DNA from 2 places in the Streptomyces sp. NPDC005496 genome. Region 2 is predicted to be linked to the other one. Evidence: predicted binding sites of a transcription regulator. Region 2 holds the regulator's gene; the other holds the start of a gene.
What was found. Region 2 encodes HrcA, which represses chaperone genes, less so after heat shock. Its sites were predicted from a motif close to TTNGCACTCNGNNNNNCNGAGTGCNAA; they were not measured.

Region 1 (6,052 bases), on a different contig from region 2:
CCACCTGGTACAAGTCCAGCTACAGCGGGGGCGAGGGCGGGAACTGCCTGGAGGTCGCTCGCTGGCGCAAGTCCAGCTACAGCGCCGGTGATGGCGGCGACTGCCTGGAGGTCGCCGACGGTCACCCCGCCCTCGTGCCCGTGCGGGACTCCAAGAGCCCCGGGACCGAGATCACCTTCGGCCCCGCCGCCTGGGCCGCGTTCGTCGGTCACGTCGGTTCCGGCGGCTGACCCGCGCCGGGTACGCGAAAGGGACGGCGCCCGCGTCACGGCGGGCGCCGCCCCTCGATGCGGGCGGGGTCAGCTCAGTGAGCCCAGCGCCGCCGCGTCGTACGCCTTCAGCTCGTCGTAGCGGCCGGCCAGGACCTTCGCCGCCCACTCCGGGTCCTGGAGCAGCGCGCGGCCGATCGCGACGAGGTCGAACTCGTCGCGCTCCAGCCGGTCGAGCAGGTCGTCGATGCCGCGGACCGAGGAGCCCTCGCCCTGGAAGGCCTTGAGGAACTCGCCGTCCAGGCCGACCGAGCCGACGGAGATGGCGGGCTTGCCGGTGAGCTTCTTCGTCCAGCCGGCGAGGTTCAGGTCGGACCCGTCGAACTCGGGCACCCAGTAGCGGCGCGTGGAGGCGTGGAAGGCGTCCACGCCGGCCGCGGCGAGCGGGGCGAGGATGGCCTCCAGCTCCTCCGGGGTCTCGGCGAGGCGGGCGTCGTAGTCCTGCTGCTTCCACTGCGAGTAGCGGAACAGGACGGGGAACTCGGGCGAGACGGCGTCCCGGACCGCGGCGACGATCTCCGCCGCGAACTTCGCACGGGCCACCGGGTCGCCGCCGTACGCGTCGGTGCGCCGGTTGGTGCCGGACCACAGGAACTGGTCGAGCAGGTAGCCGTGGGCGCCGTGCAGCTCGACGCCGTCGAAGCCGATGCGCTCGGCGTCCGCGGCTGCCTTGGCGAACGCCTCGATGACGTCGTCGATGTCCTGCTGGGTCATGGCCTTGCCCTTGGGCTCGGCGCCGGCGGTGTGGATGCCGGAGGGGCCGACCGCGGGGGCGTCGGCGAAGGGCGGCTCGCCCGCCCGGCGGACCATGCCGATGTGCCACAGCTGCGGCACGATCGTGCCGCCGGCCGCGTGCACGGCGTCGGCGACCTTCGTCCACCCGGCGAGCTGCTCCTCGCCGTGGAAGCGCGGCACGCTGTCGCTCTGGCCGGCGGACTCGTGGCCGACGTAGGTGCCCTCGGTGACGATGAGGCCCACGCCCGCGGCGGCGCGCCGCGCGTAGTAGCCGACCACGTCCTCACCGGGTACACCGCCCGGCGAGAACTGCCGGGTCATCGGTGCCATCACGATCCGGTTCGGGACGGTCAGGCCGTTCAGGGACACGGGTCGGGAAAGGATCTCGGCTGCGCGGGACGCGGCGTCGGCTGTCACGTGAGGGCTCCTCGGGGCGGGGAAGACGGACATTCCGGTGGGTATGTGCACGTGCATTGACCCACCCTCCCGACAACGGTCCCCGGCGCCGCGGCATTCCGTGTCCTCGCCGTGCCGCGGTGTGATCCCGGCCACGTGGGCGGGGGCTCCCGCCCCGGAAACGCCCGAGGGCGGCACCCCCGGGAAGGGGTGCCGCCCTCGGAAAGGACGAGCCTGATCCGGAAGGATCAGAAGTCCATGTCACCGCCCGGCATGCCGCCCGGGGCGCCGCCGGCGGCGGCCTTCTCGGGCTTGTCGGCGATGACGGCCTCGGTGGTGAGGAACAGCGCGGCGATGGACGCGGCGTTCTGCAGGGCAGAGCGCGTGACCTTCGCCGGGTCGATGATGCCCTCGGCGATCATGTCCACGTACTCACCGGTCGCGGCGTTGAGACCGTGGCCGACGGGCAGGTTGCGGACCTTCTCGACGATGACGCCACCCTCGAGACCGCCGTTGACGGCGATCTGCTTGAGCGGGGCCTCCAGGGCGAGCTTCACGGCGTTGGCGCCGGTCGCCTCGTCACCCGTCAGTTCCAGCTTCTCGAAGACCGAGGAGGCCTGGAGCAGGGCCACGCCACCACCGGCGACGATGCCCTCCTCGACGGCCGCCTTCGCGTTGCGAACGGCGTCCTCGATGCGGTGCTTGCGCTCCTTGAGCTCGACCTCCGTGGCGGCACCGGCCTTGATGACGGCCACGCCGCCGGCCAGCTTCGCCAGACGCTCCTGGAGCTTCTCGCGGTCGTAGTCCGAGTCGGAGTTCTCGATCTCGGCGCGGATCTGGTTGACCCGGCCGGCGACCTGGTCGGCGGAGCCGGCGCCGTCGACGATCGTGGTCTCGTCCTTGGTGATGACGACCTTGCGGGCGCGGCCGAGCAGGTCGATGCCCGCGTTCTCCAGCTTGAGGCCGACCTCCTCGGAGATGACCTCGCCGCCCGTGAGGATGGCGATGTCGCCGAGCATGGCCTTGCGGCGGTCACCGAAGCCCGGGGCCTTGACGGCGACGGACTTGAAGGTGCCACGGATCTTGTTGACGACCAGGGTCGACAGGGCCTCGCCCTCGACGTCCTCGGCGATGATCAGCAGCGGCTTGCCGGACTGCATGACCTTCTCGAGGAGCGGCAGCAGGTCCTTGACGTTGCTGATCTTCGAGTTGGCGATCAGGATGTACGGGTCGTCGAGGACGGCCTCCATACGCTCCATGTCGGTGGCGAAGTACGCCGAGATGTAGCCCTTGTCGAAGCGCATACCCTCGGTGAGCTCCAGCTCCAGACCGAAGGTCTGGGACTCCTCGACGGTGATGACGCCTTCCTTGCCGACCTTGTCCATCGCCTCGGCGATGAGCTCGCCGATCTGGGTGTCGGCGGCGGAGATGGAGGCCGTCGAAGCGATCTGCTCCTTGGTCTCGACATCCTTCGCCTGCTCCAGCAGGGCACCGGAGACGGCCTCGACGGCCTTCTCGATACCGCGCTTGAGAGCCATCGGGTTGGCGCCGGCGGCGACGTTGCGAAGGCCCTCGCGGACCAGCGCCTGGGCCAGGACGGTCGCGGTCGTCGTGCCGTCACCGGCTACGTCGTCCGTCTTCTTCGCGACTTCCTTGACCAGCTCGGCGCCGATCTTCTCGTACGGGTCCTCGAGCTCGATCTCCTTGGCGATGGAAACACCATCGTTGGTGATCGTGGGGGCGCCCCACTTCTTCTCGAGGACGACGTTGCGACCCTTGGGACCAAGGGTGACCTTGACGGCGTCGGCGAGCTGGTTCATCCCGCGCTCGAGACCGCGCCGTGCCTCCTCGTCGAACGCGATGATCTTGGCCATGTGAAGTGGTCCTCCCGGACTGGGGTGGATTGCTCCGGACCGCGCTGGCGCCCGCGACGGACGGCCTGCCTGCCTCGTGGTTCCTTGCCCCACATGGCCTGCGGGCCTCACCGACCCGGTCCTTCGTTGTCACTCTCACCTTCAGAGTGCTAACGCCAATGATTAGCACTCGACCCCCGAGAGTGCAAGGTGCTCCTCCCCAGCGAGCCCTATCGAGGGGGCGCGCGGAGCGCGTCGCGGCTGCCCTGCGAGCGCCTGCGCGGCCCCGAGCCACCCCCTCCGCGTCCGGAGCGGCGGGGACCCCGGCCGCTCCCGGGAACGCCCGAGGGGCCCGTACCCCTGATGGGATACGGGCCCCTCGACGTGAGTGAGTGCGTGCGTCGGTGGCCGATCGCGCCGAGATCAGACGGCGAGTTTGACCATGTCCGCCTGCGGACCCTTCTGGCCCTGCGAGATCTCGAACTCCACTCGCTGACCCTCTTCAAGGGTGCGGTAGCCGTCCATCTGAATCGCGCTGTAATGCACGAAGACGTCCGCACCACCGTCGACCGCGATGAAGCCGTACCCCTTCTCCGCGTTGAACCACTTGACGGTGCCCTGAGCCATGCCTAACTCCCCTATTACTGGCCCTTGCACAGATCCACACTTCGCGGATCCGGGTCAGACCTCACCCCCCAACGGTTGGGGGTGTGCGCCGGAACGCGTCGACCGCGGCTGAATGTATCTGTCCAACTGCCGTCTGCAACAGGTCAATCGGACGAGAATTCCGGGCATCGGCGATCGGCCGTATGTGGAGAATTCACACATATTCAGGGCAAGTCGGGCCCCGTAAATGCCGTAAAAGGCTCAAAAATGCCGGGTACATTGGCTGCTTCTTATCGGGCACCGGGTCGGTGTTCATATGCACCCGGCATGGAAAGCGAAGCGGCTTCCCCAACTGTACCGCGCTCAACCATGCAGAATTGCCCCCTCCGTTTCTCTCACGGAGAGGGCAATCCGGTTGAACGGTGCGTCGTCAGCAGCCGCCGGCCACGGCCGGGATGATCGAGACGCCGGCGCCGTCGGGCGTCGCCGTCTCCAGGCCCTGCTCGAAACGCACGTCGTCGTCGTTCACGTACACGTTCACGAAGCGGCGCAGCTTGCCCTGGTCGTCCAGGACGCGCGCGGCGATGCCCGTGTGGTTCTTCTCCAGGTCCGAGATGACCTCGGCGAGGGTCGCGCCCTCCGCCGGGACCTCGGCCTTGCCGCCCGTGTAGGTGCGCAGGATCGTGGGGATGCGAACGTTGACGCTCATGATGCGAGGCCAGCCTCTCGGAAGGAGTCCAGGTTCGGGCGGATGGTCGCGGTCAGACCGGTCCCGGCCACCGCGTCGAGGGTCTTGAGGCCGTCACCGGTGTTGAGGACGACTGTGGTCAGCGCCGGGTCCAGGGCGCCGCTCTCGATCAGCTTCTTCGTGACGCCCACGGTCACCCCGCCCGCCGTCTCGGCGAAGATGCCCTCGGTGCGCGCCAGCAGCTTGATCGCGTCGACGATCTGGCCGTCGTCGACATCCTCCACCGCGCCGCCCGTCCGGCGCGCGATGTCGAGGACGTACGGCCCGTCGGCCGGGTTGCCGATGGCGAGCGACTTGGCGATCGTGTCCGGCTTCTGCGGCCGCACGACGTCGTGCCCCGCCTTGTAGGCCACCGACACCGGCGAGCAGCCCTCGGCCTGGGCGCCGAAGATCTTGTACGGCCTGTCCTCGACCAGCCCGAGCCTGATCAGCTCCTGGAGGCCCTTGTCGATCTTCGTGAGCTGCGAGCCGGACGCGATCGGCACGACGAGCTGGTCCGGCAGCCGCCAGCCGAGCTGCTCGCAGATCTCGTACGCGAGGGTCTTCGAGCCCTCCGCGTAGTACGGCCGCAGGTTGACGTTGACGAAGCCCCAGCCCTCGCCGGCCGGGTCGCCGATGAGCTCGGAGCAGAAGCGGTTGACGTCGTCGTAGTTGCCCTCGATGCCGACGAGCTCGCCGCCGTAGACCGCGGCCATGACGATCTTGCCCTGCTCCAGGTCGTGCGGGATGAACACGCAGGAGCGGAAGCCGGCCCGGGCGGCGGCGGCACCGACGGCGCCGGCCAGGTTCCCGGTGGAGGAGCAGGAGAGCGTGGTGAAGCCGAAGGCGCGGGCGGCCTCCAGGGCCTGCGCGACGACGCGGTCCTTGAAGGAGTGCGTCGGGTTGCCGGAGTCGTCCTTGACGAACAGCTTGCCGGCCTCGACACCCAGCTCGCGGGCGAGGTTGTCGGCCTGCACGAGCTTGGTCCAGCCCGGGTTGATGTTCGGCTTGTCGGCGACGTCGGCCGGGACGGGCAGCAGGGGCGCGTAGCGCCAGATGTTCGCGGGTCCCGCCTCGATGCGCTTGCGGAGGTCCTCGGTGTCGTAGTCCGAGAAGTCGTAGGCGATCTCCAGCGGGCCGAAACACTCCTCGCAGGCGAAGACCGGGCCGAGCGGCACGCGGTGTCCGCACTCGCGGCAGGAGAGGGCGGCGGCGGGGCCGAGATCGACGGAGTCCGCGGCGGAGGGGGAGTTCGTGGTGCTTGCAACTGTCTGCGCAGCCATGGAGGCGAGGCCCTTTCTCCTCATCTTCCTCACGGCGCACTTCGCCGTGAGACGGATTTGGCACCTTCCCTAGCCGGGAGCCTCGCGACGCTGATCGGCGATGATCAGGACGAGACCGGCTGGAGGGTTGCCGGGGCTTCAACGGGCCGTATCCCTCTGCCCCTCTGGATGAGCGGTGTTCAG
Region 2 (6,052 bases):
AGGCGAACCCGGAGTCCGTCGACCCCGCCTACCTCGCCACCCTGCGGGCCGGGGGCTTCAACCGGATCTCGTTCGGCATGCAGAGCGCACGGCAGCACGTCCTGAAGGTGCTCGACCGCACCCATACCCCGGGCCGGCCCGAGGCGTGCGTCGCCGAGGCCCGCGCCGCCGGCTTCGACCACGTCAACCTGGACCTGATCTACGGCACCCCGGGGGAGACCGACGACGACTGGCGGGCCTCCCTGGACGCCGCCCTCGGCGCCGGTCCCGACCACGTCTCCGCGTACGCGCTGATCGTGGAGGAGGGCACGCAGCTCGCCCGCCGTATCCGCCGCGGCGAGGTCCCCATGACCGACGACGACGTGCACGCCGACCGGTACCTCATCGCCGACGAGGTGCTCGCGGCGGCGGGTTTCGACTGGTACGAGGTCTCGAACTGGGCGACCTCGGACGCGGGACGCTGCCTGCACAACGAGCTGTACTGGCGCGGCGCCGACTGGTGGGGTGCCGGGCCCGGTGCCCACAGCCACGTCGGCGGCGTGCGGTGGTGGAACGTGAAGCATCCCGGGGCGTACGCCGCCGCGCTGGCCGCCGGCCGTTCGCCGGGCGCCGGACGCGAGCTGCTCGCCGACGAGGACCGGCGGGTCGAGCGCATCCTGCTCGAGCTGCGGCTGCGTGAGGGCTGCCCGCTGTCGTTGCTCAGGCCCGAGGGCCTGGCTGCCTCCCGTCGCGCCCTCTCCGAGGGTCTCCTCGAAGCGGGCCCGTACGAGGCCGGGCGGGCCGTGCTCACCCTGCGGGGGCGGTTGCTCGCGGACGCGGTGGTACGGGACCTGGTGGACTGAGGTCCGCCCGCTTTCCTCCGTGCCTTGGGGTTCCGTCCCCGGGACCCGGGACCCGGGACCCGGGACCCGGGACGGCGAGTCGCGCTGACGCGCTTGTCCTCAAACGCCGGACGGGCTGAATTTTCCCCCGGGACCCGGGTGCCCTTGTTCTGAGCGCCCCGCGGGCTGATGTCGCCCTCGTGTCGCGCTGACGCGCTCGTCCTCAAGCGCCGGACGGGCTGAAATTCGCCCCCCGGGTCCTCGGGTGTCGCGCTCGTCCTCGAACGCCGGGCGGCTGAGGTCTGCCCCCGTCCTCCAGCCGTCGGCCGGGCTGGCGTCTGCCTTCGGACCCCTTGCCGTGCCGTGCCGTGCCGGGCGCGGCGCTACTCCGGTGCCGTGACGAAGTCGATCAGTTCCTCGACGCGGCCGAGGAGTTCCGGTTCCAGGTCCTTGTAGGAGCGGACCCGGGACAGGATGTGCTGCCAGGCGGCGCCCGTGTTCTCGGGCCAGCCGAGGGCGCGGCAGACGCCGGTCTTCCAGTCCTGCCCGCGCGGTACCCGGGGCCAGGCGGCGATGCCGACGGAGGACGGCTTCACGGCCTCCCAGATGTCGATGTAGGGGTGGCCCACGACGAGCGCGTACTCGCTCGTGACCCCTTCGGCGATCCGGAACTCCTTCGAACCGGGCACCAGGTGGTCGACCAGGACCCCGAGCCGGGCGTCCGGACCGGGCCCGAACTCCTCCACCACCGCGGGGAGGTCGTCGACGCCCTCCAGGTACTCGACGACGACGCCCTCGATACGCAGGTCGTCGCCCCAGACCCGCTCGACGAGCTCGGCGTCGTGCCGGCCCTCGACGTAGATGCGGCCGGCCCGGGCCACGCGGGCGCGGGCGCCGGGCACGGCGACCGAACCGGAGGCGGTGCGGCTGGGGCGGGCCGGTCCGGCGGCGGGCCGCACCAGGGTGACCACCCTGCCCTCCAGCAGGAAGCCGCGCGGCTCCATCGGGAACACCCGGTGCTTGCCGAAGCGGTCCTCCAGCGTCACCGTGCCCGCCTCGCAGCGGATCACCGCGCCGCAGAAACCGGTGCCGGGCTCCTCCACCACCAGACCGGGGTCGGCCGGGACCTCGGGCACGGGCTTGGGCTTCTTCCACGGCGGGGTCAGGTCCGGAGAGTACTGGCGCATTCGGATGACGATAGGAGAAGACGCGCGCCGAAGTGCCCGCCCGCGCCTACGACACGCCGAAGCGGGCGGCCAGCGCGTCCCGCTGGGCCCGGACGAACGCCGCGTCCACCGCCGCCCCGTGGCCCGGCACGTACACCGCGTCCTCGCCGCCGAGGTCCAGCAGCCGGTCCAGCGCCGCCGGCCAGTGGGACGGGACGGCGTCCGGACCGGCCTGCGGCTCGCCCGACTCCTCCACGAGGTCGCCGCAGAACACCACCTCCCGTCCGTCGGTGCCGGGCACGAGCACCACGAGGTCGTACGCCGTGTGCCCGGGGCCCACGTTCGCCAGCAGGACCTGCGTGCCGCCGCCGAGACCCAGCGTCCACTCGCCGGAGACGAGGTGGCGGGGCCGGACGAGCAGGTCCGCCGCCTCCGCCGCCGCCCGCGGGTCCAGGCCGTTGCTCACGGCGTCGGCGCGCAGTTCCTCGCGTCCGTGGGCGAGGGCGGTGTCCAGGCCCACCGCGCCGAACACCTCCACCCCGGAGAAGGCGGCGGCCCCGAGGACGTGGTCGAAGTGCGGATGCGTCAGTGCGAGGTGCGTCACACGCCGCTCAGGTCCCAGGAGCCGGCCCGCCTCGGCGCGCAGCCGCGCGCCCTCCGCGAGGCTCGACCCCGCGTCGATCATGAGGGCCGCCCCCTCGCCCACCACGAGCCCCGCGGTGCAGTCCCAGCCCGGGAGCCGGCACCGCCCGGCGTGCGGGGCGAGTTGCTCCCATCCCGCCTCTTCCCAAGTCACCGTCACACGGAGACGCTAGCGGCAAGGGGGTACGACGGCGCGACATGGCGGGACACGTCCGTACACCGTGGCGGGGCGTCACGGGCCCGCCCTTGCCGGGGCCGTACCTCACCGCCGTACACTGGCCCGGGGAACGCTGGCACTCGCACGCGCTGAGTGCCAGGACGAAGACCGCGACGACCAAGGTGCCGACAGCTGGAGGTGTGCGCGATGCTCAGTGAACGCAGGCTCGAGGTGCTGCGCGCCATCGTCCAGGACTACGTCGGGACGGAGGAGCCGGTCGGCTCCAAGGCGCTGACCGAGCGCCACCGGCTGGGCGTCTCCCCGGCCACCGTCCGCAACGACATGGCCGCCCTGGAGGACGAGGGGTACATCGCCCAGCCGCACACCAGTGCCGGGCGCATCCCCACCGACAAGGGCTACCGGCTGTTCGTGGACAAGCTCGCCGGCGTCAAGCCGATGACCGCGCCCGAGCGCCGCGCCATCCAGAACTTCCTCGACGGCGCCGTCGACCTCGACGACGTCGTGGGGCGCACGGTGCGGCTGCTCGCGCAGCTCACCCGGCAGGTCGCCGTCGTCCAGTACCCCTCGCTGACCCGTTCGACGGTGCGGCACGTGGAACTGCTCTCGCTGGCCCCGGCCCGCGTCATGCTGGTGCTCATCACGGACACCGGCCGGGTCGAGCAGCGCATGATCGACTGCCCCGCGCCCTTCGGCGAGACGTCCCTGGCGGATCTGCGGGCCCGGCTCAACAGCCGGATCGCGGGCCGCCGTTTCGCGGACGTGCCGCAATTGGTGCAGGATCTGCCGGAGGCCTTCGAGACGGAGGACCGCGGTACGGTCGCGACGGTGCTCTCCACTTTGCTGGAGACGCTCGTCGAGGAGAACGAGGAGCGGCTGATGATCGGCGGCACCGCCAATCTCACCCGCTTCGGACACGACTTCCCCCTCACGATCCGGCCGGTCCTCGAAGCCCTGGAGGAGCAGGTCGTGCTCCTCAAGCTGCTCGGCGAGTCGACGGATTCGGGCATGACCGTACGGATCGGTCACGAGAACGTCCACGAGGGGCTCAACTCCACGTCCGTGGTCTCGGTCGGCTACGGTTCGGGCGGCGAGGCAGTCGCAAAACTCGGCGTGGTCGGACCGACCCGCATGGATTACCCGGGAACGATGGGAGCGGTACGCGCAGTGGCACGGTACGTCGGACAGATCCTGGCGGAGTCGTAAGTGGCCACGGACTACTACGCCGTACTCGGCGTGCGCCGCGACGCGTCCCAGGACGAGATCAAGAAGGCGTTCCGGAGGCTCGCGCGCGAGCTGCACCCGGACGTCAATCCCGATCCGAAGACGCAGGAGCGCTTCAAGGAGATCAACGCCGCCTACGAGGTGTTGTCGGACCCGCAGAAGAAGCAGGTCTACGACCTCGGCGGTGACCCGCTCTCGCAGAGTGGCGGCGGGGGCGCGGGCGGCTTCGGCGCCGGCGGGTTCGGGAACTTCTCGGACATCATGGACGCGTTCTTCGGCACCGCGTCGCAGCGGGGCCCCCGGTCGCGCACGCGCCGCGGCCAGGACGCCATGATCCGGCTGGAGATCGACCTCGACGAGGCGGCCTTCGGCACCACCAAGGACATCCAGGTCGACACGGCCGTGGTGTGCACCACCTGCAGCGGCGAGGGCGCGGCCCCCGGGACCTCCGCGCAGACCTGTGACATGTGCCGCGGTCGCGGCGAGGTGTCCCAGGTCACGCGGTCCTTCCTGGGCCAGGTCATGACCTCCCGCCCCTGCCCCCAGTGCCAGGGCTTCGGCACGGTCGTGCCGACGCCGTGCCCGGAGTGCGCGGGCGACGGGCGCGTGCGCTCGCGCCGCACCCTCACGGTGAAGATCCCGGCCGGTGTCGACAACGGCACCCGGATCCAGCTCGCGGGCGAGGGCGAGGTCGGCCCCGGCGGCGGCCCCGCCGGTGACCTCTACGTCGAGATCCACGAGCTGCCGCACGCGCAGTTCCAGCGGCGCGGCGACGACCTGCACTGCACGGTCACCCTCCCCATGACCGCAGCCTCCCTCGGCACGAAGGTGCCCCTGGAGACCCTGGACGGGCTGGAGGAGGTCGACATCCGACCGGGCACCCAGTCCGGCCAGTCGATCCCGCTGCACGGCCGCGGCATCACGCACCTGCGGGGCGGCGGCCGGGGCGACCTCATCGTCCACGTCGAGGTCATGACCCCCTCCAAGCTGGACCCGGAGCAGGAGCGTCTGCTGCGCGAACTGGCCAAGCTGCGCGGCGAGGAGCGGCCCACCGGCCAGTTCCAGCCCGGCCAGCAGGGCCTGTTCTCCCGGCTGAAGGACGCCTTCAACGGACGCTGACGCCGGAGCGCGCGGGCTGCCCGGACCGGGCGCCCGCGGTGCCCGCGCGGGCCGCCCGGAGAGGCACATTCCGGTGGCCTGTGCCCGGCGGACGGCCGGATTCGGACTTGTACGGAGGACGTGACAACATGCCGTCATGTCCTCCGCGCTGACCGATCTCCTTCGGTGTCCGATCGTGCAGGCCCCCATGGCGGGCGGTGTCTCCGTGCCGCTGCTGGCCGCCGCCGTTTCCGAGGCCGGCGGGCTCGGCTTCCTCGCCGCCGGGTACAAGACGGCCGACGGCATGTACCAGGAGATCAAGCAGCTGCGCGGCCTCACCGGCCGTCCCTTCGGCGTGAACCTCTTCATGCCGCAGCAGGAGCACACGGACCCGGCCGCCGTCGACGTCTACGCCCACCAGCTCGCCGGTGAGGCCGGCTGGTACGACACCGAGCTGGGCGATCCCGACAGCGGACGCGACGACGGCTACGACACCAAACTCGCGGTCCTGCTCGACAACCCCGTGCCCGCGGTCTCCTTCCACTTCGGCTGCCCCACCCCCGAGGTACTCGCCTCCTTCGCCCGCGTCGGCACGCTGACCATGGTCACGGCGACCACGGCCGACGAGGCGCAGGCAGTGGAGCGGGCGGGCGCCGACGTGGTGATCGTGCAGGGCGTCGAGGCGGGCGGCCACCAGGGCACCCACCGGGACGACCCGGAGACGGACGGCGCCGGCATCGGGCTGCTGTCGCTGGTCGCCCAGGTCCGCGAGAGCGTCCGGCTGCCGATCGTCGCGGCCGGCGGCATCATGCGCGGCTCGCAGATCGCCGCGGTGCTCGCGGCCGGCGCTAGCGCGGCCCAGCTCGGCACCGCGTTCGTCGCCACCCCCGAGTCCGGCGCCGCCCCCGTGCACAAGGAGGCGCTGA

Region 1: groL (chaperonin GroEL) is a predicted target of HrcA. The motif match lies at 3,437-3,463, and genes of this name have one in related genera.

Annotation. Positions count from the first base shown of each region.
Region 1 is NZ_JBIAJQ010000007.1:354,253-360,304, forward strand. Features, by position in the region: gene ACFYQQ_RS23255 (DUF397 domain-containing protein) at 1-230, shown strand, start outside; gene ACFYQQ_RS23260 (NADH:flavin oxidoreductase) at 300-1,421, opposite strand; gene groL (chaperonin GroEL) at 1,649-3,274, opposite strand; gene ACFYQQ_RS23270 (cold-shock protein) at 3,677-3,880, opposite strand; gene ACFYQQ_RS23275 (MoaD/ThiS family protein) at 4,290-4,568, opposite strand; gene thrC (threonine synthase) at 4,565-5,869, opposite strand; SAM riboswitch class I at 5,887-6,044, opposite strand.
Region 2 is NZ_JBIAJQ010000002.1:423,840-429,891, reverse strand. Features, by position in the region: gene hemW (radical SAM family heme chaperone HemW) at 1-842, shown strand, start outside; gene ACFYQQ_RS06495 (DUF3097 domain-containing protein) at 1,205-2,008, opposite strand; gene ACFYQQ_RS06490 (MBL fold metallo-hydrolase) at 2,055-2,789, opposite strand; gene hrcA (heat-inducible transcriptional repressor HrcA) at 2,994-4,010, shown strand; gene dnaJ (molecular chaperone DnaJ) at 4,011-5,147, shown strand; gene ACFYQQ_RS06475 (nitronate monooxygenase) at 5,284-6,052, shown strand, end outside.